Regions from separate parts of the Mesorhizobium vachelliae genome, predicted to be linked through region 2. Evidence: riboswitches for the same ligand, from Rfam matches in the RefSeq annotation. Region 2 holds a riboswitch; each other region holds the start of a gene.
The links. A riboswitch is a leader RNA that binds a small molecule or an ion and turns the genes downstream of it on or off. The one in region 2 is predicted to bind cobalamin.

Region 1: it holds a riboswitch for cobalamin, as region 2 does, so the genes downstream of both, bluB (5,6-dimethylbenzimidazole synthase) here and metE (5-methyltetrahydropteroyltriglutamate--homocysteine S-methyltransferase) in region 2, are expected to answer to the same signal.
Region 3: it holds a riboswitch for cobalamin, as region 2 does, so the genes downstream of both, RFM41_RS26850 (CbtB domain-containing protein) here and metE (5-methyltetrahydropteroyltriglutamate--homocysteine S-methyltransferase) in region 2, are expected to answer to the same signal.

What each region holds. Positions count from the first base shown of each region.
Region 1 is NZ_JAVIIR010000002.1:429,894-438,616, reverse strand. Features, by position in the region: gene RFM41_RS05685 (DUF1344 domain-containing protein) at 1-35, opposite strand, end outside; gene aroC (chorismate synthase) at 241-1,350, shown strand; gene ribB (3,4-dihydroxy-2-butanone-4-phosphate synthase) at 1,460-2,560, shown strand; gene RFM41_RS05670 (MFS transporter) at 2,665-3,885, opposite strand; gene RFM41_RS05665 (TetR/AcrR family transcriptional regulator) at 4,006-4,599, shown strand; gene RFM41_RS05660 (hypothetical protein) at 4,728-5,711, shown strand; gene bluB (5,6-dimethylbenzimidazole synthase) at 5,723-6,454, opposite strand; cobalamin riboswitch at 6,498-6,673, opposite strand; gene RFM41_RS05650 (histone deacetylase family protein) at 6,789-7,715, shown strand; gene RFM41_RS05645 (exodeoxyribonuclease VII small subunit) at 7,719-7,970, shown strand; gene RFM41_RS05640 (DUF2277 domain-containing protein) at 8,014-8,280, shown strand; gene RFM41_RS05635 (pirin family protein) at 8,290-8,723, shown strand, end outside.
Region 2 is NZ_JAVIIR010000020.1:94,293-100,890, reverse strand. Features, by position in the region: gene metE (5-methyltetrahydropteroyltriglutamate--homocysteine S-methyltransferase) at 1-2,133, opposite strand, end outside; cobalamin riboswitch at 2,230-2,429, opposite strand; partial or broken gene RFM41_RS30460 (IS630 family transposase) at 2,751-2,948, shown strand; partial or broken gene RFM41_RS30455 (Mu transposase domain-containing protein) at 3,255-3,648, shown strand; gene RFM41_RS30450 (cold-shock protein) at 3,636-3,830, shown strand; partial or broken gene RFM41_RS30445 (hypothetical protein) at 4,085-4,348, opposite strand; gene glmS (glutamine--fructose-6-phosphate transaminase (isomerizing)) at 4,534-6,357, shown strand.
Region 3 is NZ_JAVIIR010000015.1:101,774-110,496, reverse strand. Features, by position in the region: gene RFM41_RS26870 (cation diffusion facilitator family transporter) at 1-1,160, shown strand, start outside; gene RFM41_RS26865 (EamA family transporter) at 1,323-2,270, opposite strand; gene RFM41_RS26860 (hypothetical protein) at 2,340-2,921, opposite strand; gene RFM41_RS26855 (CbtA family protein) at 2,973-3,713, opposite strand; gene RFM41_RS26850 (CbtB domain-containing protein) at 3,760-3,969, opposite strand; adenosylcobalamin (AdoCbl) riboswitch at 3,970-4,113, opposite strand; gene RFM41_RS26845 (histidine phosphatase family protein) at 4,199-4,768, shown strand; gene RFM41_RS26840 (arginase family protein) at 4,792-5,670, opposite strand; gene RFM41_RS26835 (PilZ domain-containing protein) at 5,886-6,158, shown strand; gene RFM41_RS26830 (methyltransferase family protein) at 6,162-6,629, opposite strand; gene RFM41_RS26825 (DUF6428 family protein) at 6,901-7,428, opposite strand; gene RFM41_RS26820 (ArsR/SmtB family transcription factor) at 7,471-7,821, shown strand; gene RFM41_RS26815 (MIP/aquaporin family protein) at 7,871-8,569, shown strand; gene arsC (arsenate reductase (glutaredoxin)) at 8,566-8,723, shown strand, end outside.

The DNA of each region.
Region 1 (8,723 bases), on a different contig from region 2:
AGCATGGCGCAAGCTGCGCCAATCAGGGTACGCATCGTCGTCCTCTTTGGTCATTGCGCCGGCTGGTCAGCGGCGGATCCTCAACGGCGGATGGGAAGAGAGCAGAAACCAACCGAATGTGTCAAAACTAAATCCACCACATCACAGTTTGATGCACCCGATCACAGTTTGACCACTGTGGAAAACGCCAATAGAAGGCAGCCTTAACCGGGTTCCCTCACCGGGGCAGGGCGTATTCTCATGTCTCACAACACCTTCGGCCACCTCTTCCGCGTCACCACTTGGGGTGAAAGCCATGGCGCGGCGCTCGGCTGCGTCGTCGACGGCTGCCCGCCCGGCATCCGCTTCAAGCGCGAGGATATCCAGGCCGAGCTCGATCGCCGCCGTCCTGGACAGTCGCGCTTCGTCACCCAGCGCCGCGAGCCGGACGAGGTCAAGATCCTGTCCGGCTTCATCCTCGACGAGGACGGCGAGACGATGATCACCACCGGCACGCCGGTGTCGATGCTGATCGAGAATGTCGACCAGCGTTCCAAGGATTATGGCGAGATCGCCCGCCAATACCGGCCGGGCCATGCCGACTACACCTATGACGTCAAATACGGCCTGCGCGATCATCGCGGCGGCGGCCGTTCGTCGGCTCGCGAGACGGCAGCCCGAGTTGCGGCCGGCGCCCTGGCCCGCAAAGTGGTGCCGGGCATGGTCGTGCGCGGCGCGCTGGTCTCGATGGGCGAAAAGTCCATCGACCGCGCCAACTGGAACTGGAATTTCGTCGGCGACGCCGAAAACCCGTTCTTCACGCCCGATCCTGCCTCAGTCCCGGTCTTCACCGCCTATCTCGACGGCATCCGCAAGGCCGGCTCCTCGGTCGGCGCGGTGATCGAGATCGTCGCCGACGGCGTGCCGGCGGGGCTCGGCGCGCCGATCTACGCCAAGCTCGACCAGGACATCGCGTCCGGCCTGATGTCGATCAACGCCGTCAAGGGCGTCGAGATCGGCAATGGCTTCGAGGCGGCCCGCATCACCGGTGAACAGAACGCCGACGAGATGCGCATGGGCAATGACGGCAAGCCGGTGTTCCTGTCCAACAATGCCGGCGGCATCCTGGGCGGCATCTCGACCGGACAGCCGATCGTCGCCCGCTTCGCCGTCAAGCCGACCTCGTCGATCCTGACCCCGCGCCAGTCGATCGACAAGGACGGCAAGGATGTCGAGGTGATGACCAAGGGCCGCCATGATCCTTGTGTGGGCATCCGCGCCGTGCCGATCGGCGAGGCCATGGTTGCCTGCGCGATCGCCGATCATTATCTGCGGCATAGAGGACAGACAGGGAGGGGAGTAGGGGAGTAAGGTAGTAGGGGAGTATGTTAACGCTCGCCCGGTCGCCAAACTTTTTCCTTTTCCCTACTCCCTTACTGCCCTATTCCCCTACTCCCTTAGCGAAGCCTGCGAGCGCCCCATGCCTTACGACCAAAAGAAGATCGTCGAAGCGATCCGCGCCTTCGAGCGCGGCGAGATCGTCGTCGTCATGGACGATGACGGGCGCGAGAACGAGGGCGACCTGATCGTCGCGGCCGTGCACTGCACGCCGGAGAAGATGGCCTTTATCGTCCGCAATACCTCGGGCATCGTCTGCACGCCGATGCTGCGCGACGACGCCAGGCGGCTGAACCTCGCGCCGATGGTGGCGGACAATGATTCCGCCCACACCACGGCCTTCACCGTCAGCGTCGATTTCAAGCATGGCACAACGACCGGCATTTCCGCCGACGACCGCACGCTCACCGTGCGCAACCTTGCCAATGGCAATGTCGGCGCGTCGGATTTCGTGCGGCCCGGCCACATCTTCCCGCTGATCGCGCGCGAAGGCGGCGTCTTGATGCGCTCGGGCCATACCGAAGCCGCAGTCGATCTCTGCAAGCTTGCCGGCCTGCCGCCTGTCGGCGTCATCTCCGAGCTGGTCAATGACGACGGCACGGTCAAGCGCGGGCTGGAAGTACAGGCCTTCGCCGAGGAACACGGCCTGAAGCAGATCTCGGTCGCCGACCTCATCGCCTACCGCCAGCGCAAGGAAACGCTGGTCGAGCGCGTCGCCTGTTCCGACATCGACACGCCCGGCGGCAAGGCGCAGGTCTTCACCTACACGCTGCCCTGGGATTCCATGCATCATGTCGCGGTCGTCTTCGGCGATATCCGCGACGGCGAGGATGTGCCGGTTCGGCTGCATTCGGAAGATGTGGTCACCGACGTCTTCGGCACCAGCCACCGGCTCGACGGCATCATGAAGGCGATGGGCGAGCGCCGGCGCGGCGTCATCGTCTATCTGCGTGAGGGCTCGGTCGGCGTCGCCCATCAGGAGCGCAAGCGGCCGCAGAGCGGCGACCGCGAGGACCACGAGGAAGCCCGCCGCCGCGAGAGCGAGTGGCGCGAGATCGGGCTCGGCGCCCAGATCCTCAAGGATCTCGGCATCTCCTCGATCAACCTGATCGCCTCGCGCGAGCGCCACTATGTCGGTCTCGAAGGGTTTGGCATCCACATCGCCAAGACCGAGATTCTCTAGCTGATTGACGCCTCCGCGACATCGTCATCCTCGGGTCTGCGCGCCGCTTCGCGTCGCTCCGCCCGTGGATGACGAAGTGATTGAGGCTACGGCCAACTTCACCGTCACTCAGCGGGCATTACCGCCTCACCCCTGTCCGCATCGCAATCGTCCGTCGCCAGCCGGCATTGCCCGGCAAGCACGGTGACCAGCGCGATTACACCTGCCGCGATCGAAACCCAGAACCCGTTTTGCGGACCGAAGCTGTCGACCATCCAGCCGGCGGCGAAGGAGCCCAGCGCCATGCCGATGCCGATGCCGGTCGTCACCCAGGTTACGCCTTCGGTCAGCATCGCCGGCGGCACGTGGCGCTCGATCAGGCCGAAGGCGGTGATGAAGGTCGGCGAGATCGCGACGCCGCTGACGAACACCGCCAGTGCCAGTGTCGGCACCGTATCGGCGAAGAGCAGCGGCAGCGTGGTGAGCGCGATCACGGTAACCGCGACCGCCAGTTGCCGCTGCAGCGGCGCCTTCAGGCTGAGCGCGCCGACGATGATGCCGAGCACGAAGGACCCCAGCGCATAGACGCCGATGACGAGGCTCGCCGCTTCGGACTGGCCGAGCTGCTTTGTAATGGCAACCGTCGTCACTTCGGTCGTCGCGAAGGTCGCGCCGACGAAGATGAGGGCAAAAGTGATGATCTGGACTGGCCGCAAGCGGATCGCCGAGCCGTTCGCCCCATGCTCGGCTGGCCGGACAGGCGGCTCGGACGAGCGCTGCAGCAGGAACGCCGCCGAACCGAGCGCGAGCAGCAACGTGCTGACCACCATGCCGGCTTCGGGAAACAGCGCCGCGCTCAAGCCCACCGACAGCGAGGCGCCGGCGACATAGACCAGCTCGTCCGCGGCGGATTCGAAGGCGAAGGCCGTGTTGAGCTCCGGCCGGTCGCGAAAGATCTCGCTCCAGCGTGCCCTGACCAGCGCCGGGATACTGGGCATGGCGGCGGCAAGCAGCGCCGATCCGAACAAGGTCCAGGCCGGCCAGTGCTGGTTGGCCGCAACGATCAATGTCGCGAAGGCAAGCACCGAGACGAGCGTGGTCGGCAGGGCAATCGCGGTTTGGCCGCGCTGATCCACCCATCGCGAGATCTGCGGTGACAAAACAGCATTCACAAGTGCGTAGGTCGCCGAGACCGCGCCGGCCAGCCAGTATTCGCCATGTGTCTGCGACAGCATAGCGACGATGCCGATCGGCGCCATGGCGATCGGCAACCGCGCGATGAAGGCTGCGGCGGCGAAGCCTTTCGTGCCGGGAGCTTGAAAGATGTCCGCATAAGGGTTTCGCATGATCCTGCTCCTCGACAAGGGGGCACACTAAAACTACATACGCTGCGTATGAATGTGAGATAGTTCATACGCCGCGTATGTCAATTGGCATACGAGACGTATGTGAATAGGGCCAGAGCCATGCACAGACCGCGCAAGGAGATGATCGCCGAGACCCGCGCCAAGCTGATCGCGGCCGCCCGCCACGCCTTCGGCACGATCGGCTATGCCGGAGCCTCGATGGACGACTTCACCGCTTCGGCCGGCCTGACGCGCGGCGCGCTCTACCATCACTTCGGCGACAAGAAGGGGCTGCTGCAGGCGGTGATCGCCGAGATCGACGGCGAGATGGCGTTGCGGGTGAACGAGGTCGCCTCGAAAGCGCCGACCCGCTGGCAGCATTTCGTCGACGAATGCACCACCTATATCGAGATGGCGCTGGAGCCGGAAATCCAGCGCATCATGTTCCGCGACGGCCCGGCCGTGCTTGGCGACCCGGCGCAGTGGCCAAATGCCAGTGCCTGCACGGCGTCGATGACCGACCATCTGACGAGGCTGCAGGACGATGGCGTGGTCGTTCCGGACCTTGATCCCGAGACGACCGCACGGCTGATCAACGGCGCCAGCAGCCAGGCCGCACAGCGCATCGCCAATTCCAATGACCCCGAAGCCACCTCGAAGAAGGCAATCGCGGCGTTCAAGCAGCTGCTCGAAGGCCTGCGCAAAAAGGCCTGACCGCACGATAGAGTAACCATCGCCGGGCTTGTGCACCGGTTTTGACCGTGGCCGACCGCGCCGCAATTGACTTTCCCCGGCACGAGCGCATCTTCTCGCGCCAACTCCGCGGGTGGGAGAGTCGGGGCATGTGGGACTTCAGCATCGCCAGGTCGGTGTCCATCATGATGCGGACATGGCCGTTCATCGTCTTTCGCATGATCGTCTATTTCGGCATAACGGTCGCCTACATCATGGCGACCGGCACCGGCGCCAGCGTCGGCTATGGTGTCGGCCACATCTCGACCGATCCCGATGGTCCGATGTCCTTCGCGCTCTGGGGCGGCGTGGTCGGCTTCGGCGTCGTGTCGATCGCCGTCTACTGGATCCGCGAATACATCCTCTATGTGCTGAAGGCGGGCCATATCGCCGTCATGGTGCATCTGATCGACGGCCATGACGTTCCCGACGGCCAGAACCAGATTGCCTATGCCAAGGAAGTGGTCACCCAGCGTTTTGCCGAAGCCAACATCCTTTTCGTCGTCGACCAGCTGGTCAAGGGCGCCATTCGCGCCATCACCGGCCTGATCGGCGGCATCGCTGCCTTCCTGCCCATTCCGGGCTTGAGCGGCCTGGTCAGCTTCATCAACACCGTCATCCGCATCTCGCTGACCTATGTCGACGAGATCATCCTCGGCTACAACATCCGCATCAATTCGAGCTCGCCCTTCGAGACGGCGCGGCAAGGCGTCGTGCTTTACGCGCAAAATGGCAGGCACATGGTCAAGAACGCCGTCTGGCTGGCGGTGATCATGTGGGGCGTGTCCTTCGTCATCTTCCTGTTGATGCTGGCCCCGGCGGCCGCCATCCTGTGGGTGATGCCGGGCCAGCTTGCCGGCTGGGCCTTCGTGCTGGCCATCGTCTTTGCCTGGGCCTTCAAGGCGGCCTTCATCGAGCCCTTCGCCATCGCCTCGCTGATGCAGGTCTATTTCGAAGCCATCGAAGGCCAGACGCCCAATCCCGAATGGGACCGCCGGCTGGCCGAGACCTCGTCGAAGTTCAGGGAACTGCGCGACAAAGCGCTGGTCTCCTTCGGCAGCGGCTCACGCTGGGATACCCCGCGAGCCGCTTGATCTGCTGCTGGTCAGCGCTTCGGCGCGCTGCCAAGCCTTGCTATCGCCGATTTGAGCGGTGCCTCGCCGGCACCGCGAAACGTCTCGCTCATCACCAGCTCGGGCAGGGGCAGGCGTTTGCCCCAGCCATTCGCCTCGAGGTCCGGCCTCGGCGCGAAGGCCGAGACGCGGCCGACGCAGAGATAGGCTATCGGCGTGACATGGTCCGGGATCGCCAGAAGCCGCTTCAGCGCCTCTGTCTCGATGATGCTCACCCAGCCGACGCCGACGCCTTCGGCGCGTGCCGCCAGCCAGAAATTCTGCACCGCGCAGACGGTGCTGTAGAGGTCCATCTCCGGGTTATGCCAACGGCCGAGCGGCGAGTCCTTCGAGCGCTGCCGGTCGCAGGTGATGCACAGATTGAGCGCGCTTTCGCAGATGCCTTCGAGCTTCAGCTTGCGGTAGAGCGCCTGCCGCTCCGCCTCGATCGCAGGCAGTTCCTGCTCACGCGCGGCGAGGAACAGGTCGCGCACTTGTCTGCGCCGCTGGGCATCGCGGATGACAATGAAATTCCACGGCTGCATGTAGCCGACCGACGGCGCGTGATGCGCGGCGTTGAGCAATCGCGCGAGCACACTGTCGTCGAGATCGTCGGGGACAAAATGGCTGCGCACGTCACGCCTGGTGAACATCGCCCGGTAGACCGCGTCGCGCGCCAATTGATCAAAGTCGTCGCCGCTCATGGCGATCGCTGCTGCCGTCATCGCTTTTCCCCTTGCGACAAGCAGTCTCCCGCCTGACCAAGCGGAAGACCATGTCTGCCAGGCCGGTCTTCTGGCTCGGGATCCTCCCGCACCGGCGCCTTCCCGTCATCGACAGTGGCTTTGCCGGCGCGGTCCCCCTCACAGCGTTGGGCACGCCACGGAGTTCAACCGTGTTCCCGATTCTCCCGCGTCGCGGGCACCAAGCAGCGAGGAGACCTTACCGCGAAGCCTGGGCCGCGCCAATGGCGCCAGCGACACGGGCTGACGCAATTTTCCCCAGCCATTCGGCTTTCGAACATGGTCATCCGCGCCGCCGGTGCCTAGATTAGGCGCCATGGCCACCCGTCTCTACACGCACCCGATCTTCCTGGAACATCTTACGCCGCCCGGCCATCCCGAGCGGCCCGACCGCTTGCGCGCCATCGAGCGCGTGCTCGACGACGAGGCCTTTGCGGCGCTCGATCGCGTCAAGGCGCCGGAAGGCGACGAGAAAACCATCCTCTATGCGCACCCCGAGAATTTCGTCGAGCGCGTGCGCGCGGCGATCCCTGAAAGCGGCATCGCCTCGATCGACGCCGATACCAGCGCCAGCCCGAAAAGCTGGCAGGCCGCGGTGACGGCGATCGGCGCGGCCAATGCCGCGGTCGACGATGTGTTCGAGGGCCGAGCCGCCAATGTCTTCGTCGCCGCCCGTCCGCCCGGCCATCATGCCGAAAAGACCACGGCGATGGGTTTTTGCCTCTTCAACACGGCGGCGATCGCCGCCCGCTATGCGCAGAAGAAGCACCAGGCCGAGCGTGTCGCTATCGTCGACTGGGACGTCCATCACGGCAACGGCACGCAGGACATTTTCTGGGACGATCCTTCGGTGCTCTATTGCTCGACGCACCAGATGCCGCTTTATCCCGGCACCGGCGCGAAGAGCGAAACCGGCGCCGGCAACATCGTCAACGCGCCGCTCGCGCCGCAGACCGGCAGCGACCTGTTCCGCGACGCTTTCCTGTCGCGCGTGCTGCCGTCGATCGACGCGTTCTCGCCGGACCTGATCATCATTTCCGCCGGCTTCGACGCGCATCACCGCGATCCGCTGGCCGAGATCAACCTGACCGAGGACGATTTCGACTGGGCGACAGGGCAATTGATGGAGCGTGCCGGGCGCCACAGCGGCAACAGGCTCGTCAGCTTGCTGGAAGGCGGCTACGATCTGCAGGGACTGGCATTTTCAGTCGCCGCCCATGTCGGGCGGCTGATGAAGGGATAGGGTATGGCAGTGGAAGGCAATGAAGACGTCAAGGCGATGAGCTTCGAGCAGGCGCTCGACGCGCTGGAGAAGATCGTCGATGATCTGGAGCGCGGCGACGTCCCGCTCGACCAGTCGATAAGGATCTACGAGCGCGGCGAGGCGTTGAAGGCGCATTGCGACCGGCTCTTGAAGGCTGCCGAGGACAAGGTCGAGAAGATCAGGCTGTCACGCGACGGCAAGCCGGTGGGAACGGAGCCGCTGGACGCGGAATAATTGGAATAGGGTGGGCAGAGCAAGCAGGTAAGGAGTTCAAGCCATGTGCCGCAACATCAAGACCCTGGCCAATTTCGAACCGCCGGCAACCAATGACGAAGTGCATGACGCAGCGCTTCAGTTCGTGCGAAAGCTGAGCGGCTCGACGAAACCTTCGAAGCGCAACGAGCATGCCTTCCACCATGCGGTCGAGGCGATCGCCGCGATCGCGCGCGAGTTGATCGACTCGCTCGAGACCAGCCAGGAGCCGCGCAATCGCGAGGTGGAGGCGGCCAAGGCGAAGGCCAGGTCGGCGCTGCGTTTCGCCTGAGGGACACCCATGAGCTTTTTTCCGGGAAACGATCCTGAACCCGGCGATGCCTTCGCCTGCGATCAGATCGAGCTGATGGTGGTTCCGAACGCCAAGGATATCGGTGGTTTCGAGGTGCGCCGCGCGCTGCCGACGGCAAAGCGCCGTCTGGTCGGGCCGTTCATCTTCTTCGATCGCATGGGGCCTGCCATCCTGCGCGCCGGCCATGCGCTCGACGTGCGCCCACATCCGCATATCGGGCTTTCCACCGTCACCTATCTGTTCGACGGCAAGATCAGGCACCGCGACTCGCTCGGCACCGAAATGGTGATCGCGCCGGGCGACGTGAATTTGATGACCGCGGGACGCGGCATCGTTCATTCCGAGCGCACGCCGGAAGAGCTTCGCGGCGCGCCGATGTCGGTCTCCGGCCTGCAGACCTGGCTGGCGATGCCCGACGGCAA
Region 2 (6,598 bases):
GATTTCGTTCGGATATTTAGAGCTCGTAAAGGCGTCAAGCAGTTCCATTGCCGAGCGCGATGTCTCAATCGAAATTACATCCGCATCCAGCTCAGCGATCGCGTCGATGATCTCGTTGAATTCCGAATAGCACATGTGGGTATGGATCTGAGTCGAGTCCTTTACACCTGTTGAAGCGATCCGGAAGCATTCGACCGACCAGTCAAGATAGACCTTCCAGTCGCACTTGCGCAGCGGCAAGCCTTCGCGAAACGCGGCCTCGTCGATCTGGATCATCCTTGCGCCGGCTCTTTCTAGGTCCGTCACTTCATCGCGAATAGCGAGCGCGATCTGGCGGCAGACCTCGGAGCGGGGTACGTCGTCGCGAACAAAAGACCAATTGAGAATGGTCACTGGGCCTGTTAGCATTCCCTTTACAGACTTTTGCGTAAGCGACTGGGCGAATTGCCACCAGCGCACCGTCATCGGATTGGGGCGCGATACGTCGCCGAAGATGATGGGGGGACGCACGTAGCGCGACCCATAGCTCTGCACCCAGGCATGTTCGGTGAAGGCGAAGCCGGAAAGTTGCTCGCCGAAATACTGTACCATATCGTTTCGTTCGAACTCGCCATGCACCAGCACGTCCAGCCCGATCTCCTCCTGCCAGCGAATAGCAGCCTCGATCTCCTTCTTCAGAAAGGTTTCGTAATCGACATAGCTGAGCTGGCCCTTCGCGTGAGCGGAACGCGCCTTGCGCACCTGAGGCGTCTGCGGAAAGGATCCAATGGTCGTCGTCGGGAACGGCGGCAGGCCGAGCGCGCGGGCCTGGGCCCTGGAACGCTCGGCAAATGCGCTCCTTCGTTGCTTCATGGCGCCGTTAATGTCGGCGATCCGCCCTTCAACGAGCGGGTCATGGACCTTCGTGGATGTTGCGCGAGTCGCGGCAGCCTCGGCAGAAGCTTTCAACTCGCCAGCCACCGCATCTCTACCTTGGGACAAGGCCCGGGCCAGGATGACCAGCTCGTCGATCTTCTGGGCCGCGAAGGCGAGCCACGACCTGATGTTCGCATCCAGTGCCGTCTCCATACGCAAGTCGATCGGCACATGCAGCATCGAGCACGAAGACGCGATCTCGACTCGGTCCAACGGCCAGCCCGCGACGATCGGCTTGATGCGGTCGAGAATGGCAGTAAGGTTCGCGCGCCAGACGTTACGGCCATTGATCAAGCCAAGCGAGAGCACCAGATCCTTAGGCGCGAGCCGACCAACCGTCTCCAACTGTTCGGGAGCACGCGAGAGATCAAAATGCAGGCCCGCCACAGGCAGCGATATCGCCGTCTCGAGATTTTCCCCCAGAGGCCCGAAATAGGTAGCCAGCATGATCTTCAGCTCGGGCGCGGCCTTCGACAGCTGCCCGTAGGCAAATTCAAGTGCGGCTCGTTCGTTCTGGTTTAGATCGAGCACAAGCGCTGGCTCATCGATCTGCACCCAATCGGCTCCCGAGAATTTCAACCTCCGCAGGAGTTGCTCGTAGACGGGCAGAAGCCGCGGCAGGAGCGCGAGGGGATTGAAACCTTCGGCAGGTGATTTCGCCAGCTTGAGAAAAGTGACCGGTCCAAGGATGACCGGGCGTGTATGAATGCCCAGGGCTTTAGCCTCGAGGAAGTAATCAACCGGTTTGGTCGACGAGAGTGTGAACGCCTGATCGTCGTCAAGTTCCGGCACGATGTAATGATAGTTGGTGTCGAACCATTTGGTCATTTCCATCGCGGTTAGGGCAGGGCCAGCCGCATGCTCCTGACCAGAGTCGCAATTCCCCGTCTGACCTTGGTTGCCGCGGGCCATGGCGAAATAGATGTCGAGTGGGACCTCGCCGCCATTCCATGCGTAGCGAGACGGCACGGCGCCGACCATGGCGGCGGTGTCGAGTACATGGTCGTAGAGCGAAAAGTCGTTCGAGGGGATTTTCGACACACCGCGATCGCGCTGCTCCTCCCAGCTCGCGGCACGGAGTGCCTTTGCCGTCGCGAGAAGGTCGGCAGCGCAAGATTTTCCGGACCAATAGCTTTCGAGCGCGAATTTCAATTCCCGCCTGCGACCGATACGCGGCACACCAAGCGTCGCTACAGGAATTTGCTGAGAGAGAGTCATGCGATACCCCGATGGTTGGGGCGTGGGGGACAACGAAGGCGCCAGTAGGCCGGTACGAACGCCGGGCTGCAGCGGCCACCGAGACACCCCGCCCGTGGACAATAGTTCGCCGTGGCAGGTCTCCTGGCTCGGGGGTCATAGCCTCTATCCGTCTTCCCGAGGCTGTTCGCCTCAGTGACATGAGTGGGGTCGGCTCGCCTCTAACAGTTGCGGGGGCAGCGCCGGCATCGCACCGGCTTCCCTCTTAGCTCCGCTGCGGCAGCGCCGTACGGAGAACCATGGCTTGGACACAATCACAGCAGTCCGCTCTTTTGTCAACATCGCATAAAGAAATCTTTATGTCATTATGTGAACGCACTTTGTACTATCACAGTGATTTCCAAGTCGCGTGGAGGGACGAACAAGGGGCGTTTGGATCGCGAATATATTTAATTCGGCACGCGGTAAGGCAGATTGGCTACATGAAGCCAGACCTTGGCTGCTGCAGGGCCCGGGCCAAATCGACAAATGGGCGCGCTGTGCAGAACTGTGACAGACGGCGGTTCGGCCCGGCTGCGCAAGGGTTGTTAGCCGCGCCTTTGGTCGAATGGATTGGGGCGCGAAGGCAGGGTGTCTGGCTCGACCCCGTCGAGGGCTTCTTCGCCGAGCTGTCGAGCGACGCCTCAAGCGAGGCGCCTTTCATCTTGTCGTGTAGGCGGCCATCAACCGCTTCTTCGCCGAGCATAATCCGACAACCCAAACGCTTCACCTGGACCGCCGACCCGAACAAAATCATCGCCGCCGTCAAACGTGGGCACCAAGTGTTAGATTCAATCCACTACTGGCTACCGACTACTGCTCGAAAAGCAGTGCCAAGGTGGGGCCAGCCGCGCGCTCGCAACTTGGCCTACATCCGATTGCCAGATGCAGTTCATTTAGGGCAACCCAAAGGGGTAGAAGCACACAAACTGATCATCTCTGTTCAAGCTCGGTGAGGATTTAATTTTAACGTTTCATGGCCTCGCCGGGCGGCTCGCTCCAGACGCGAGGTGCTCGGCCTGCAGTTCTGCGTCACGCGATCCTAGGCGGAGTCAGGAGTTGGCGCGGTTCAAGGGCGCAACAAAGCTGCACCACACGAAGCAGAGGGGAAAGACGAACGCGGAGTCGGCTACATCAAGGAGAACGCGAACGCCGGCCGGCGGTTCGAGAGCTGGGCGGCGTTCGAGGCGCATCTGGATCGGTGGATGCGCGAAGTTGCCGACCAGGGCGAACACGGCACCACCGGCGTTGCGCCCGTGGAACGTTTTGCCGCTGAAGCTCGAGCGCTCCGCGCGCTTTCCGGCAGGTCGCCGTTGGGCAATTGTGGGGCCTGATCCGCAAGGTCCAGGCCGACTGTGCGATCGATCTGGATACGAACAGCTACTCGGTGCCCTGGCGCCTGATCGGCGAGAGCGTCCAGGTCGTGGTTTTGGCTGGCCGTGTGATCATCCGTCATGCGGCCAGATGGTGAGCGATCATGCCCTGTGCCCGGGGCAGTGGTACAATCCCGAAAAGGCTTCGGCTTCATTGCTCCTGAAAACGGTGAGAAGGACATCTTCGTTCATGCCACCGCGCAGACCCGCTCAGGACTGAGCATGCTGATGGAGGGGCAGAAGGTGTTTGTCCAATGCGGGCAGGGCAAGAAAGGCCTGGAGGTACGGAATATTCGCCTCGCCTAGCCAAATGCGTTGGCCCAACCGAAATTGCGCCTCAGACAAAGAAAAAGCCCGCTGCCGGGAGGAGGTGGCAGCGGACTCTATTTCGAATGAGGCGCGGGAGGAGGTGCGCCCACTCAGCGTCGGCACCATCTGGGAGGAGTAGATGGTCGACAAGTCATGATCATACCGATAGCAACGGATATTGCAACGCACAAATTTTATATCGCAAGTGCGAAACCATGCCGGATCCGCTTAGTCGAGCCTGAAAAGTCCGGTCAGGCTGCGGCTTTGTTGTGGGTACGCTTGGCAGGTGCCGGCGTTCCCGGATCCTTAATGAGGTTGGAAATCTCGGCCGCTTCTGGGATCCCTGGCGAGTGAATGTCATAGACACCAGCGGCGACCTCGTCCCGGCCTTCGGCCAGGGCAAAGGCGAGCACGACCAACTCGTCGGTCTTTTGCGCCGCGAAGGCGAGCCACGACTTCACATCCGCGTCGAGTGCCGTCTCGATGCCCACGTCAATCGGCAGATGCAGCATCGATAAGGCTCTGTTGGAATGCCGTCGCGCATCTTTTGTCCATTTATCGGGTGGATGATTGCTATTCCAACAATCAATTTTACCGTCCTAATAAAATCGTATTAGAGGATCCTGAATTGCAGCGCGTTGGGTATCCTCGTCGTGATTGGTGCGTCGACCGAGGCCGCCGGAAAGAAGTCGCAGACGGCATGTGCGGGATTGTTGGTATCGTTGGGCAACAGCCCGTGTCGGAGCGGTTGGTCGACGCCTTGAAGCGTCTGGAATATCGCGGCTATGATTCCGCCGGCGTTGCGACTATCACCGAGGGCGCCTTGCAGCGGAGGCGCGCTGAGGGCAAGCTCGTCAATCTAGAGAAGAGACTGAAGGCAGAGCCGCTAAACGGCTCCATTGGCATCGCCCACACGCGCTGGGCAACCCACGGAGCGCCGACGGAAGGCAATGCGCATCCGCACTTTACCGACGGTGTGGCCGTCGTCCATAACGGCATCATCGAGAATTTTGCCGAGCTGAAGGAGGAATTGACGGCGGGGGGAGCCGAGTTCCAGACCGACACCGACACGGAAGTCGTCGCCCATCTTGTGGCAAGACACCGCCAGGAGGGCATGGGCCGGGGCGAAGCGATGCATGCCATGTTGAAACGCATCAAGGGCGCCTACGCGCTCGCCATCCTTTTTGAGGATGATCCGTCGAGCATCATCGCAGCGCGCAATGGACCACCGCTGGCAATCGGCCACGGCGACGGCGAGATGTTTCTGGCATCCGACGCGATCGCACTTGCCCCCTTCACGAATGAAGTCACCTATCTCATCGACGGTGACTGGGCCGTAATCGGCAAGGGGGGTGCCGATATCTTCGATTTCGACGGCTACCCAGTAGAGCGTCCGCGTCAGACCTCTATGGCCGCGGCTTATCTGGCCAACAAGGGCAAACATCGCCACTTCATGGAGAAGGAAATCTACGAGCAGCCCGAGGCCATCGGCCATGTGCTCGCTCATTATGTCAGCTTGATAGAGAATCGCGCCGATCCGGTTCCTAGCTTCGATTTTGCCAGCATTCCGAGCCTGGCGATCTCTGCCTGCGGCACCGCCTACCTCGCCGGACTGATAGGAAAATACTGGTTCGAACGCTATGCTCGCCTGCCAGTCGAAATCGACGTTGCGTCCGAATTTCGCTACCGCGAGATCCCGTTGTCGCCCCAGTCTGCTGCTCTTTTCATTTCGCAATCTGGCGAAACCGCCGATACGCTGGCCTCGCTGAGATACTGCAAGAAACTTGGACTGAAAATCGGCGCCGTCGTCAATGGCGCCGAATCGAGCATCGCTCGGGAGGCCGACGCGGTCTTCCCAATCCTTGCCGGCCCAGAGATCGGCGTCGCCTCCACCAAGGCGTTCACCTGCCAGCTTGCCGTTCTTGCCGCACTTGCCATCAGCGCCGCCCGGACCCGCGGAACAGTAACCGAAAATGAGGTGCAGGCGCTGGTCCGAAGCCTTGCCGAAATGCCGCGCATTATGGGCCAGATCCTGAACAGCATCCAACCTAAGATAGAGCTTCTGGCGCGCGAATTATCCAGATATCACGACGTCCTGTATCTTGGCCGTGGCACCAGCTTCCCACTGGCAATGGAAGGTGCGCTGAAGCTCAAGGAGATTTCCTACATCCACGCCGAGGGCTATGCGGCGGGTGAATTGAAGCACGGTCCGATCGCATTGATAGACAAGAACATGCCGGTGATCGTCATCGCGCCGTTTGATCGCTTTTTCAACAAGACCGTCTCCAACATGGAGGAAGTCGCCGCCCGTGGAGGGCGGGTTATCCTCATCACCGATGAAAAAGGAGCAACCGCATCCAAGCTCGACACCATGCACACGATCGTGCTGCCAGCTGTCGACGAGATTATCGCGCCGATGATCTTCTCGCTGCCCATACAGCTTCTTGCCTATCACACAGCGGTCTTCATGGGCACAGATGTCGACCAGCCGCGCAACCTCGCAAAATCAGTCACCGTCGAATAGGGAGACCTATCGCAAAAGCGGAAACTTTCTTGTCGCGGACCCATTGCTACATCGCAATTTTTTGATTTTCCGGCCGGATATTGCGTTGGATGTTTTGGGATGGTTACGGAGACCTGTAGGAAATCGGAAACTAACTTATTCGGTGCGGGAAGCGGCTAAGCCTCTGCGTCACAAAAATTAAGGTGCATAGGCCGTAAATTGAAACCTCCAAACTTCGGTTGAAGCGCTTGGAGGGCGCGGC
Region 3 (8,723 bases), on a different contig from region 2:
TCGCGATACTGGCGATCACCGCCGCCTTGCAAATCGTCGTCGTCATGGCTTCGGGCAGTGTGGCGCTGCTTGCCGATGCCATCCACAACATAGCCGATGCGACCACGGCCATTCCGCTCTGGATCGCTTTCGTGCTGGTGCGGCGCAAGCCGACCCGCACGTTCACCTATGGCCTCGGCCGGGTCGAGGACCTTGCCGGCATCATCATCGTGCTCATCATCCTGGCAAGCGCGCTCGTGGCCGGATATGAAGCTGTCAACCGCCTGTTCAATCCGCGTCCGGTCCAGTTCCTGGGTTGGCTCGCAGCGGCCGGCGTGATCGGCTTCCTCGGCAACGAGGCAGTGGCGGTGTTCCGCATCCGCGTCGGCCGCCAGATCAACAGCGCCGCCTTGGTCGCCGATGGCTATCACGCCCGCACCGACGGGCTCACCAGCCTCGCGGTCGTTGCCGGCGCGGTCGGCGTCTGGCTCGGCTTGCCGCTGGCGGACCCGATCATCGGCCTCATCATCACCGTCGCCATCTTGGGCATCGTGTGGCAATCGGCGCGCTCGGTGCTGACGCGCATGCTGGACGGCGTCGAGCCCGGCCTCGTCGACGAAATTCATCACGCCGCGGAGCATGTCGCCGGGATAGAAAAAGTGGTCGGCGCCAACGCCCGCTGGCTCGGCCACAGGTTGCATGTCGATGTGGAGATTGCAGTCAATGACGGGCTGTTGCTAGCCGCCGCGAACAACATCGCCGCATCGCTCAAGGCCGGGCTCTTCGCGCACATCCCCGCGCTCGATGTCGCCACGGTGCGCTTTGCCGAGCCGGAGACGCAGAGCGGCCACCATCATGCGCCCGATCCGTTCCTGGTCTCGGGCAAGCTCGCCAGCGGGCTGCTCGAGATTGTCGACACGCCGCAGGGCGAGCGCATGCGGCTGCGCCTGTCGCGTCACGCCGAGGGGCTGCGGGCGAACGTCGCCATCGAAAGGGCGGACGGTGCGGTCGAAAGCTTACTGCTGTCGCCGGTCGGCGGCGATCATCACTATCTGCAAAGCTTGGTCGCCCCGGCCGAGCCGCATGAGTTCAGCGCCAGGCTGCAACTGGCGGCTGGTCAGGACAGCGAGGATTTGCCCTTCGCCATGGCGGAGCCGGACCACGGGCACGCGCATGGGTGATGCGGGCGACATTTGTGTGCCAGCGTGAATCTGCCTGACGACAACGCGACACCTGGGCGCGCTGTGTCGGTGTCCGCCTTCCGCCTAGTTTGACGCTAAACGGACCAATGTAGCTGGCCTTCGGATCGAAGTGACTTCGGCGCGAGCCTCACGCGCAACCCATCACCTCACGCTGATCAGCGCCGTGCCTGCGATGGCCAGCAGCGCGCCCGCCCAGGCAGCCGCGGTCGGCCTTTGTCCGCTGCGCAGCCACACCATCGGCAGGATGATGACCGGCGTCATTGAGGACAGCGTCGAGATGATGCCGACATTGCCGGTGCGCAGCGCAGCCATCAGGCAGGACATGCCGAGCGAGGTGCCGACGAAGGCGGAAAGCACGGCGAGCCCGACCGTGCCGAACTGGACAGCCTCGCGCTTGCCCCTGCCGAACGGCGTCGCGGCAAGGGCGATGAACAGGATCACGGCGAGGCCCGAGCGCAGCGCCATGGCCGTGAATGGCTCGACGCCGGCAGCCATTGCCGGGCGCGCCAGAAGGGTGCCGGTCGCCTGGCCGAGCGCCGTCGTCACGCCGAGCACGATGCCTGGTCCGAGTCGCCCGGTAAGCGGCGGGCCGGGCGCCGTGCTCACCGGCACGGTGGAAGGGGTGACGACCGGCATGGCCGGCGCCAGGTGGCCGCGCTTGAGGAAGCGTCGCGGCATGCCGATGGCAAGCACGATGCCTGCAAGCACCAGCGCCACGCCCAGCGCCTGCCAGTGGCTGACGGTTTCTCCGAGCACGAGATAGCCGAGCGCCAGCGCGAAAGGCGAGGTGAGTGAGAAGAGCAGCGCGGTGATGCGCGGGCCGACCGAATAGATGGTGGCGAAATAGGTCGTGCTGGCGATGCTGATGCCGGCGAAGCTCGATCCCGCAAGCAGCCAGAACTCCCTTGGTCCGATCGTGTGCCAGCCGCCGATCGCCAGCGACACCGAGCCGGTCATCACGAAGGTTGCGAGCATCTGCCAGCGGGCGAGCTGGAGGAGGGGAACGCGGCCCTTGAGCTCGCTCAGGAACATGGAGCTCAGCGCGCTGCATAAGGCGGCGGCGAGGGCGAGGCTTTCGGAGACCAACATGGCTGGTGATTGCGGGTCCGTGCGGACGTTGGGTGGATGGCGCTTCTTACGCCGGCTTGCAGCGGACAGCTAGGCCACGCGACTACGCGGCGCACCGAAGATCGACCATCCGGCCGCGATAAGCGCAGCAATGGTCGCAAGCAGGACCGCCAGGCTCGGCAAGTGGAAGAACATGTCTCGCCACCGGGGCTCGACGACCGCGCCGGTGCTGAAAGCCTCGCCGCTATATTGGCAAAGGATCCAGGAGGCGCCGCTGCGCACCATCTCGGCATCGATGTCGGAGATCAACGCCTTCGCGTCGCGCTCGGCTGAGGGCATCGTCGCCATATACGTCAGCAGCGCCTTGGCGGTGGCGAGATAGGCATGGCTGCATTCGTTGAACGGGCTCTCCTCGTCGCCAAGACTTCCCGGCATCAGGCCCCAGAGGCAGTAGGTGAATTGCAGATTGCCGTGATTGTAGAGTCGCCGGAAGGTCGGGTCGGTCAAGGTCTGTGCTTGCGCGAGTGCAAGAATGTCGCCGCGGTAGCGCGCGATCACCGCCATCTGGCCGTGGGTCAGGCTGGGGATCTGGATGCCGGGGGGAGGCGGCGCCGACGAGCCGCTATGCGCTTGCGCGGATGTGGCCAGCATGACCAGCAGGGCGGTCGTCAAAAAGCAATTGGCCGCCAGGGCAAGGAACCGTGGCGGCCAACGCATTTCAGTTCAGGCGTAGCGGCGTGCCGGGCTGCGCTGGTCGCGCACCGCGACGACGCGCTCGGCAACCGCGCCGAAGCCCAGCCCGACGACGGTCCACAGCACGAGCTGGATGCCGAGCGAGGCGACGCGGAACTGCCACAGCACGGTCGCCGAGAAGTTCTCCGGCACTTCGTTGATGTCGGGCAGCGCCGCCTTCACCAGCGCGAAGACGACGAGGAAGGCAAGTGCCGCGACGATCGACGCGTTCCAGGCGCCAAGCTGCTTCCATAGCCTTTGGGCCAACCCGACCGCCGCCACCATCGCCGCGATCGAGACCACGATCATGATGAAGAACAGCTCGGTGCGGTAGCCGATGGTCTCGGCATTGCCGACCGCGGGCGGGTTTGCGGGGTATTTGAGGCCGGGAACCACGATCACGGCAAGGAAGCCGAGCAGCGCGATGAGCGCCGAAGTGCCGCGCGGACCGAGCGAGCTCAGCCGGCCATAGGCGTAGGCGAAGACCAGCGAGAACAGCCCGCCAAGGGCGGCGCCATAGACCAGCACGCCGGTCGCCAGGCCAATGCCGGCCTGCGTGGCGCGGCTGACCATCTCTGGCTCCGGCGCCTCGCCGGCGGCCTGGGCCTGCTGGTCCTCGAAGGCGATCGCCTTGTCGACCTGCGGCTCGCCATAGACGCGGGCGAAGGCGAATGCCAGAATCCCCGCGACCAGCCCGACAAGCATGCCGCGCAGCAAAAGTTTTCCAACCATGTCACTAACCCTTTATCGAAAGCGGGTTCGGCGATGCCGAACCGCTTTAGTGGCAGGGGAAGCCGAGCAGGTGGCGGCCGTCATGCACGAATTCGTGCACCGCCGTGCCGCGGATCAGCGACGTCGCGCCTTCTTCCGCGCCGACGAAATAGATGGCCAGCATCAAGAGCAGGCCAGCGAAGATGGCCCAGGGCAGAAGCTCGCGGACCGGAATCGCAACCGGACCGTAGCTGGGGGTGAAGGTGGTGTCGGACATATTGACCTCCCGTGGGATACTGCGTCCCGTTGATCGAACAATGCTGCGGAATAAGGCCTGACTTTCGGCTGGTGCCGATCACAGTGGCGCGACCGTGCCGGACTCGCACCGGCTTCCAATCCCGTATAGCGCTAAAACACTTGTCAGCACTTCGTTCGCCTGTCAACGACATGTAATGGCCAACGCGGCTTCGCGCGGCCGAAATTTCACTGGACCAGGGAGTTTTGGGATGCTCGCCCGCCTGACGATGATCGCAAGCGGCGCGACGCGGGCCACGCGCAAGGGTCGCTTTCCGAATGACGAGGCGCTGGAGCCGCAAGCCATCGACCGCGCCGCCGCGCTGGCCGCTTCGCTGCGCCGCGCCGACCACGTCTGGACGAGCCCGGCGCTTGCCGCGCGGCAAACGGCCGAGGCGCTCGGCTTTGATGCGACGGTCGAGCCGCTGCTTGCCGACCAGGATTTCGCGCGGTGGGCCGGCAAAGGTTTCGAGGAAATGCAGGCCAAGGACCCGGAAGGCATGGAGGCCTGGCTTTCCGATCCGGATGCCGCACCCCATGGCGGCGAATCGCTTGCCGCCGTCGCCCGGCGCGTCGCCGCGTTGATCGAGCGCCTGGGCGCTGAGAGCGGCCACACCATCGCGCTCACCCATGCCGTGCCGATCCGCGCCGCCATGGTGCATGTGCTGGGCGCGCCGCTTTCCTCGATCTGGAAGATCGACATCGAGCCGCTATCGCTCACCGAGTTCCGCAGCGACGGCCGCCGCTGGGTGCTGCATGCGAGCGGCGTCGTCGCCGGCTGAACGCTGCGCAAGATCGCCCGCGTTCAATTGCCGACGAGCGGCAGCCGGCGCAGCAACCTTTGCGTCTGGACGGCATCCCAGGACATGTATTCCGTGATGGCGAGCCCGACAATATTGCAGGCGCCAGCGACATCATCGAGCAGCCGCAGGACATGCTCCGGTTCCAGCCGGCCGCGCGGAACGCCTTTGAGAAAGTCCGTTCCGGTCCCGGGCTTGTTGAACAGGATCGGCCGGAAGCTCTGCGGCCTGATGACATCGACATCGAAATGGACGGCAAGCTGCTCGATGCCTTGCCGTTCGAGCCACTGCAGGACCGTGGAAGAACTTTCGGCAACCTCGCCGGAGCCGGCGCTGCGCAAGCCCATGCGGACGAGAAATTCGTTCTCGGCCGGCGACCATTCGTCCAGTCCGGCATACATCACCCTGGCCGGATCGAGCGGAACGTCGACTTCGGCGACGAAATCCGGATCGCCTTCGCCGAGCAGCATGCCCAGCACTTGCGCGTGGCCGTGAGGGGTTTCCTCCGGCGTCTGCACGTCCGGATGCGCATCGATCCAGAGCACGCCGATATTCCCGCTATAACGCTTGTTGAGGTAGGCGATGGGCGCTAGATCGACCAGGCAGTCGCCGCCGATGGTCAGGACCTTGTCCGGCTGGTGCCGTTCCACGGCGGCTCGTGCCGCGCGTGCCTGAGCGAGCAGGGCCTGCTTTGCCAGGATGCCGTCTTCGATGTCGAGAGCAGGACCGTCGCCGGGAGGGGGAACGGTGACGGTCTCCTCAGGTCCTTGGGCTAAGGGAAGCAGCCACGACAGCAACCTTGAGCTGAGATGGTATTCCTCGAGGTTGCCGCCCTGCCACTGAGGCATATGCAGCCGCAGTGTCTTACCGTTGGTGGTCGTCATCGTCGGCTCCAACACGTCCGCAGGCATCATGCTTCGGTTGAGCATCGCGGCCTAGGGAAGGTTCGCAGACGGCCTATGTCAAGCTTCGAGCCGTACGGCATAACCAGGATATCAAGGCTTCTGCCGTTTCAGCGATCGCTAACGGAACGGAAACGCCTCGCTGCTATGGTGCCGCCCCGTGGCGAGGAGAGCCTCGCCTGAGGAGCCTGCCGGACATGGCCGAATATCCCGAGACCGAGCGCCGTCTTCATGTACGCGAATTCGTGCTCAAGGAAGCCACGATCATTGCCAACGGCGTCCGGATCGGCTGCTCCGTCAGGAACCAGCATGAGCAGGGCGCGGAATTGCGCGTCGGTGCAGATGTCGCCCTCCCGGAACGCTTCCTGCTCGAGGTTCCAGCCGACGATATGGCCTATCGCGCTTTGGTGCGGTGGCGGCGCAACGATCGCGTCGGCGTCGCGCTCTACAGCAACGCGCCGAAGGGCTGACGCTCAAAGATAGCGGCGCACGCTCGCCTTGTACGAGCGGTAGGATTCGCTGAACTTGCGCTCCAGATAGGCTTCCTCGCGCAGCACCACGCCATAGTGCAAGATGGGGAAGCTCGCGATGAGGGCGATAACGGCCCACCAAGTGTCAAACAGCAGGCCGATCCCGAGAAGCAGCCCCATCAGGCCGATATAGAGCGGATTGCGGGTAAAGCCGAACGGCCCGCTGGTGATGATCGCGGTGGTCGGCAAAGTCGGGTTCACATTGGTGCCGCCGCGCAACATGGTCGAGCGTCCCCAGGCGATGATGGCAATCGCAAGCGCTGCCAGCACGATGCCGAGCACAATGGTGAGCGGACGGCCGCCGATCGCCAGCGGCCGGACATAGCGCAGCGCCAGCATCACGATCAGCGCCACGAGAAAGAGCGGCGGCGGGAACACCGCGACCCCCGGATTGTCCGCTTTGTTGTCCATGGTCAATTTCGCCGGTCCTCAACCAGGCGCCATCGCAACCACTATGCACGGTCGCGCGCCACTCAGCAATTCAGGATTTGATCCGGCCCGGGATGATTTGCGACACGGCACATGGGGAACGCAGTCGCAGCGCGTTCATCGCTGCCGATCAACGGGGAATTCTCGCACGAGCAGGACAGCCGTTTGGGTGGCGCTGATCGCGATCGTACTCGTGGGGCTGTATCTGCTGGAGGCAAATGGCATGATCAGATTCCAGGCCGGCGGCCCAGCGCTAGCAGCAGCGGCTCGCTCCGCAGCACGGCTGGCTTGTCGCCTTCTGTTCCTTCAGCCAGCGGTCGCGCGGCTTGCAGCTTGCCGGCCGTGGTGTCAGCTCGACCTCGATGACACCGCCAACGATGCTTGGCTGAGCCGCCCGGTGCAATTCCATGGGGCGGACGCCGTCACTGATCTCGAAGGTCAGCTTGGCCGATTGGTCGAGCGCCACGTGATCCGCCACCTTGCGTATGATCGCCGCGAACTTCCCCGCCAGCATGTGAACCGGGCCGCCTTCGTCCACGTCCCACAACTGAATGAAGATTTCCGACCAGGACTCGGGATTCGCCTCGCAATCGAGCGCCGAGAACTCTCCCGCCTTGACCTCTGTCACGTGGTAGCCCGGCTTCACCGGCCGGCCGTCATAAACAAACACCAACGGCTTGTCCCCGTGTTCGGCCAGCGCGCCGAGAAGGTCACCGATGGTCAGATCCGATGGGGCCATCGGGAGCGCGGCATCGATTTTGTGATTGTCAGAAGAGAGCATGTCGGCTATTCCTCATTTCAACATTTCAAGGATTATTGAAACGTGGATGAACGTCAAGCCCTGATCGCCTTTGGCGCGCTGTCGCAGGAAACGCGCCTGCGCCTGTTGCGCCTGTTGGTCGTTGCCGGACCGGAAGGCATTGCCGCCGGTTCGCTCGCCGAACAAGTCGAGGTCTCGCCCTCCAATGTCAGCTTCCATCTCAAGGAATTGGAACGGTCTGGCCTCGTGACCGCGAGGCGTGATGCCCGCTCGATCGTCTACAGCGCCGAGTACGACGCGCTATCCGGACTGATCCGCTTCCTGATGGAGGATTGCTGCTCGGGCCGCCCGGAAATCTGCGCACCGGCGCTTGCGGCACCTTGCTGCCGGCCGGGCGAGGGGACCCGGCAATGATCGACGTGCCCGCCGCCCAGCTCCTCGTCGCCCAACCCAAGGCCAACCGATGAACACTTTCGATCTCTCGCGCCGGTTCGCGGCCGAAGCCCTGGGCACAGGTTTGCTTGTGGCGACGGTCGTCGGCTCCGGCATCATGGCCGAGACGCTGACGCATGACACCGCGCTGGCGCTGCTTGGCAACACGCTTGCGACCGGCGCGATGCTGGTAGTGTTGATCACCATCCTCGGGCCGATCTCCGGCGCGCATTTCAACCCAGCCGTCTCGCTGGTGTTCTGCATCAACCGGTCGCTGCCGGCCCGCGATCTTGTCGCCTATCTCGCCGCGCAGGTCGCCGGCGGCATTGCCGGCACGATGGCGGCGCACCTCATGTTCGCCCAGCCAATGCTGGAGGTCGCAACGAAGCTGCGTGCCGGGCCGGCGCAATGGTTCTCGGAGGTTGTCGCGACATTCGGCCTTGTCGCCGTCATTCTCGCCGGTCTCCGTTTCGAGCGGCGGGCCGTGCCGTGGCTGGTCGGGCTCTATATCACGGCTGCCTATTGGTTCACGGCGTCCACTTCTTTCGCCAATCCCGCCGTCGCCATGGCGCGCTCGCTCACCAACACCTTCTCCGGCATCAGGCCGGTCGATCTGCCGGGCTTCATCGTCGCCGAACTGCTCGGCGCCTTGATCGCGCTCGCGCTGATGGGCTGGCTGCTTAAGCCCGAAACCGTTCAGCAGTATCAGCCACTGAAAGCAGAGCCATGACGGTCACGATCTATCACAATCCCGCTTGCGGAACCTCGCGCAACACGCTTGCCATGATCCGCGCCAGCGGCGAGGAGCCGGTTGTGGTCGAATATCTGAAGACGCCGCCGAGCCGCGAGCGGCTGCTCGAACTGATCGGGGCGATGGGCATCGC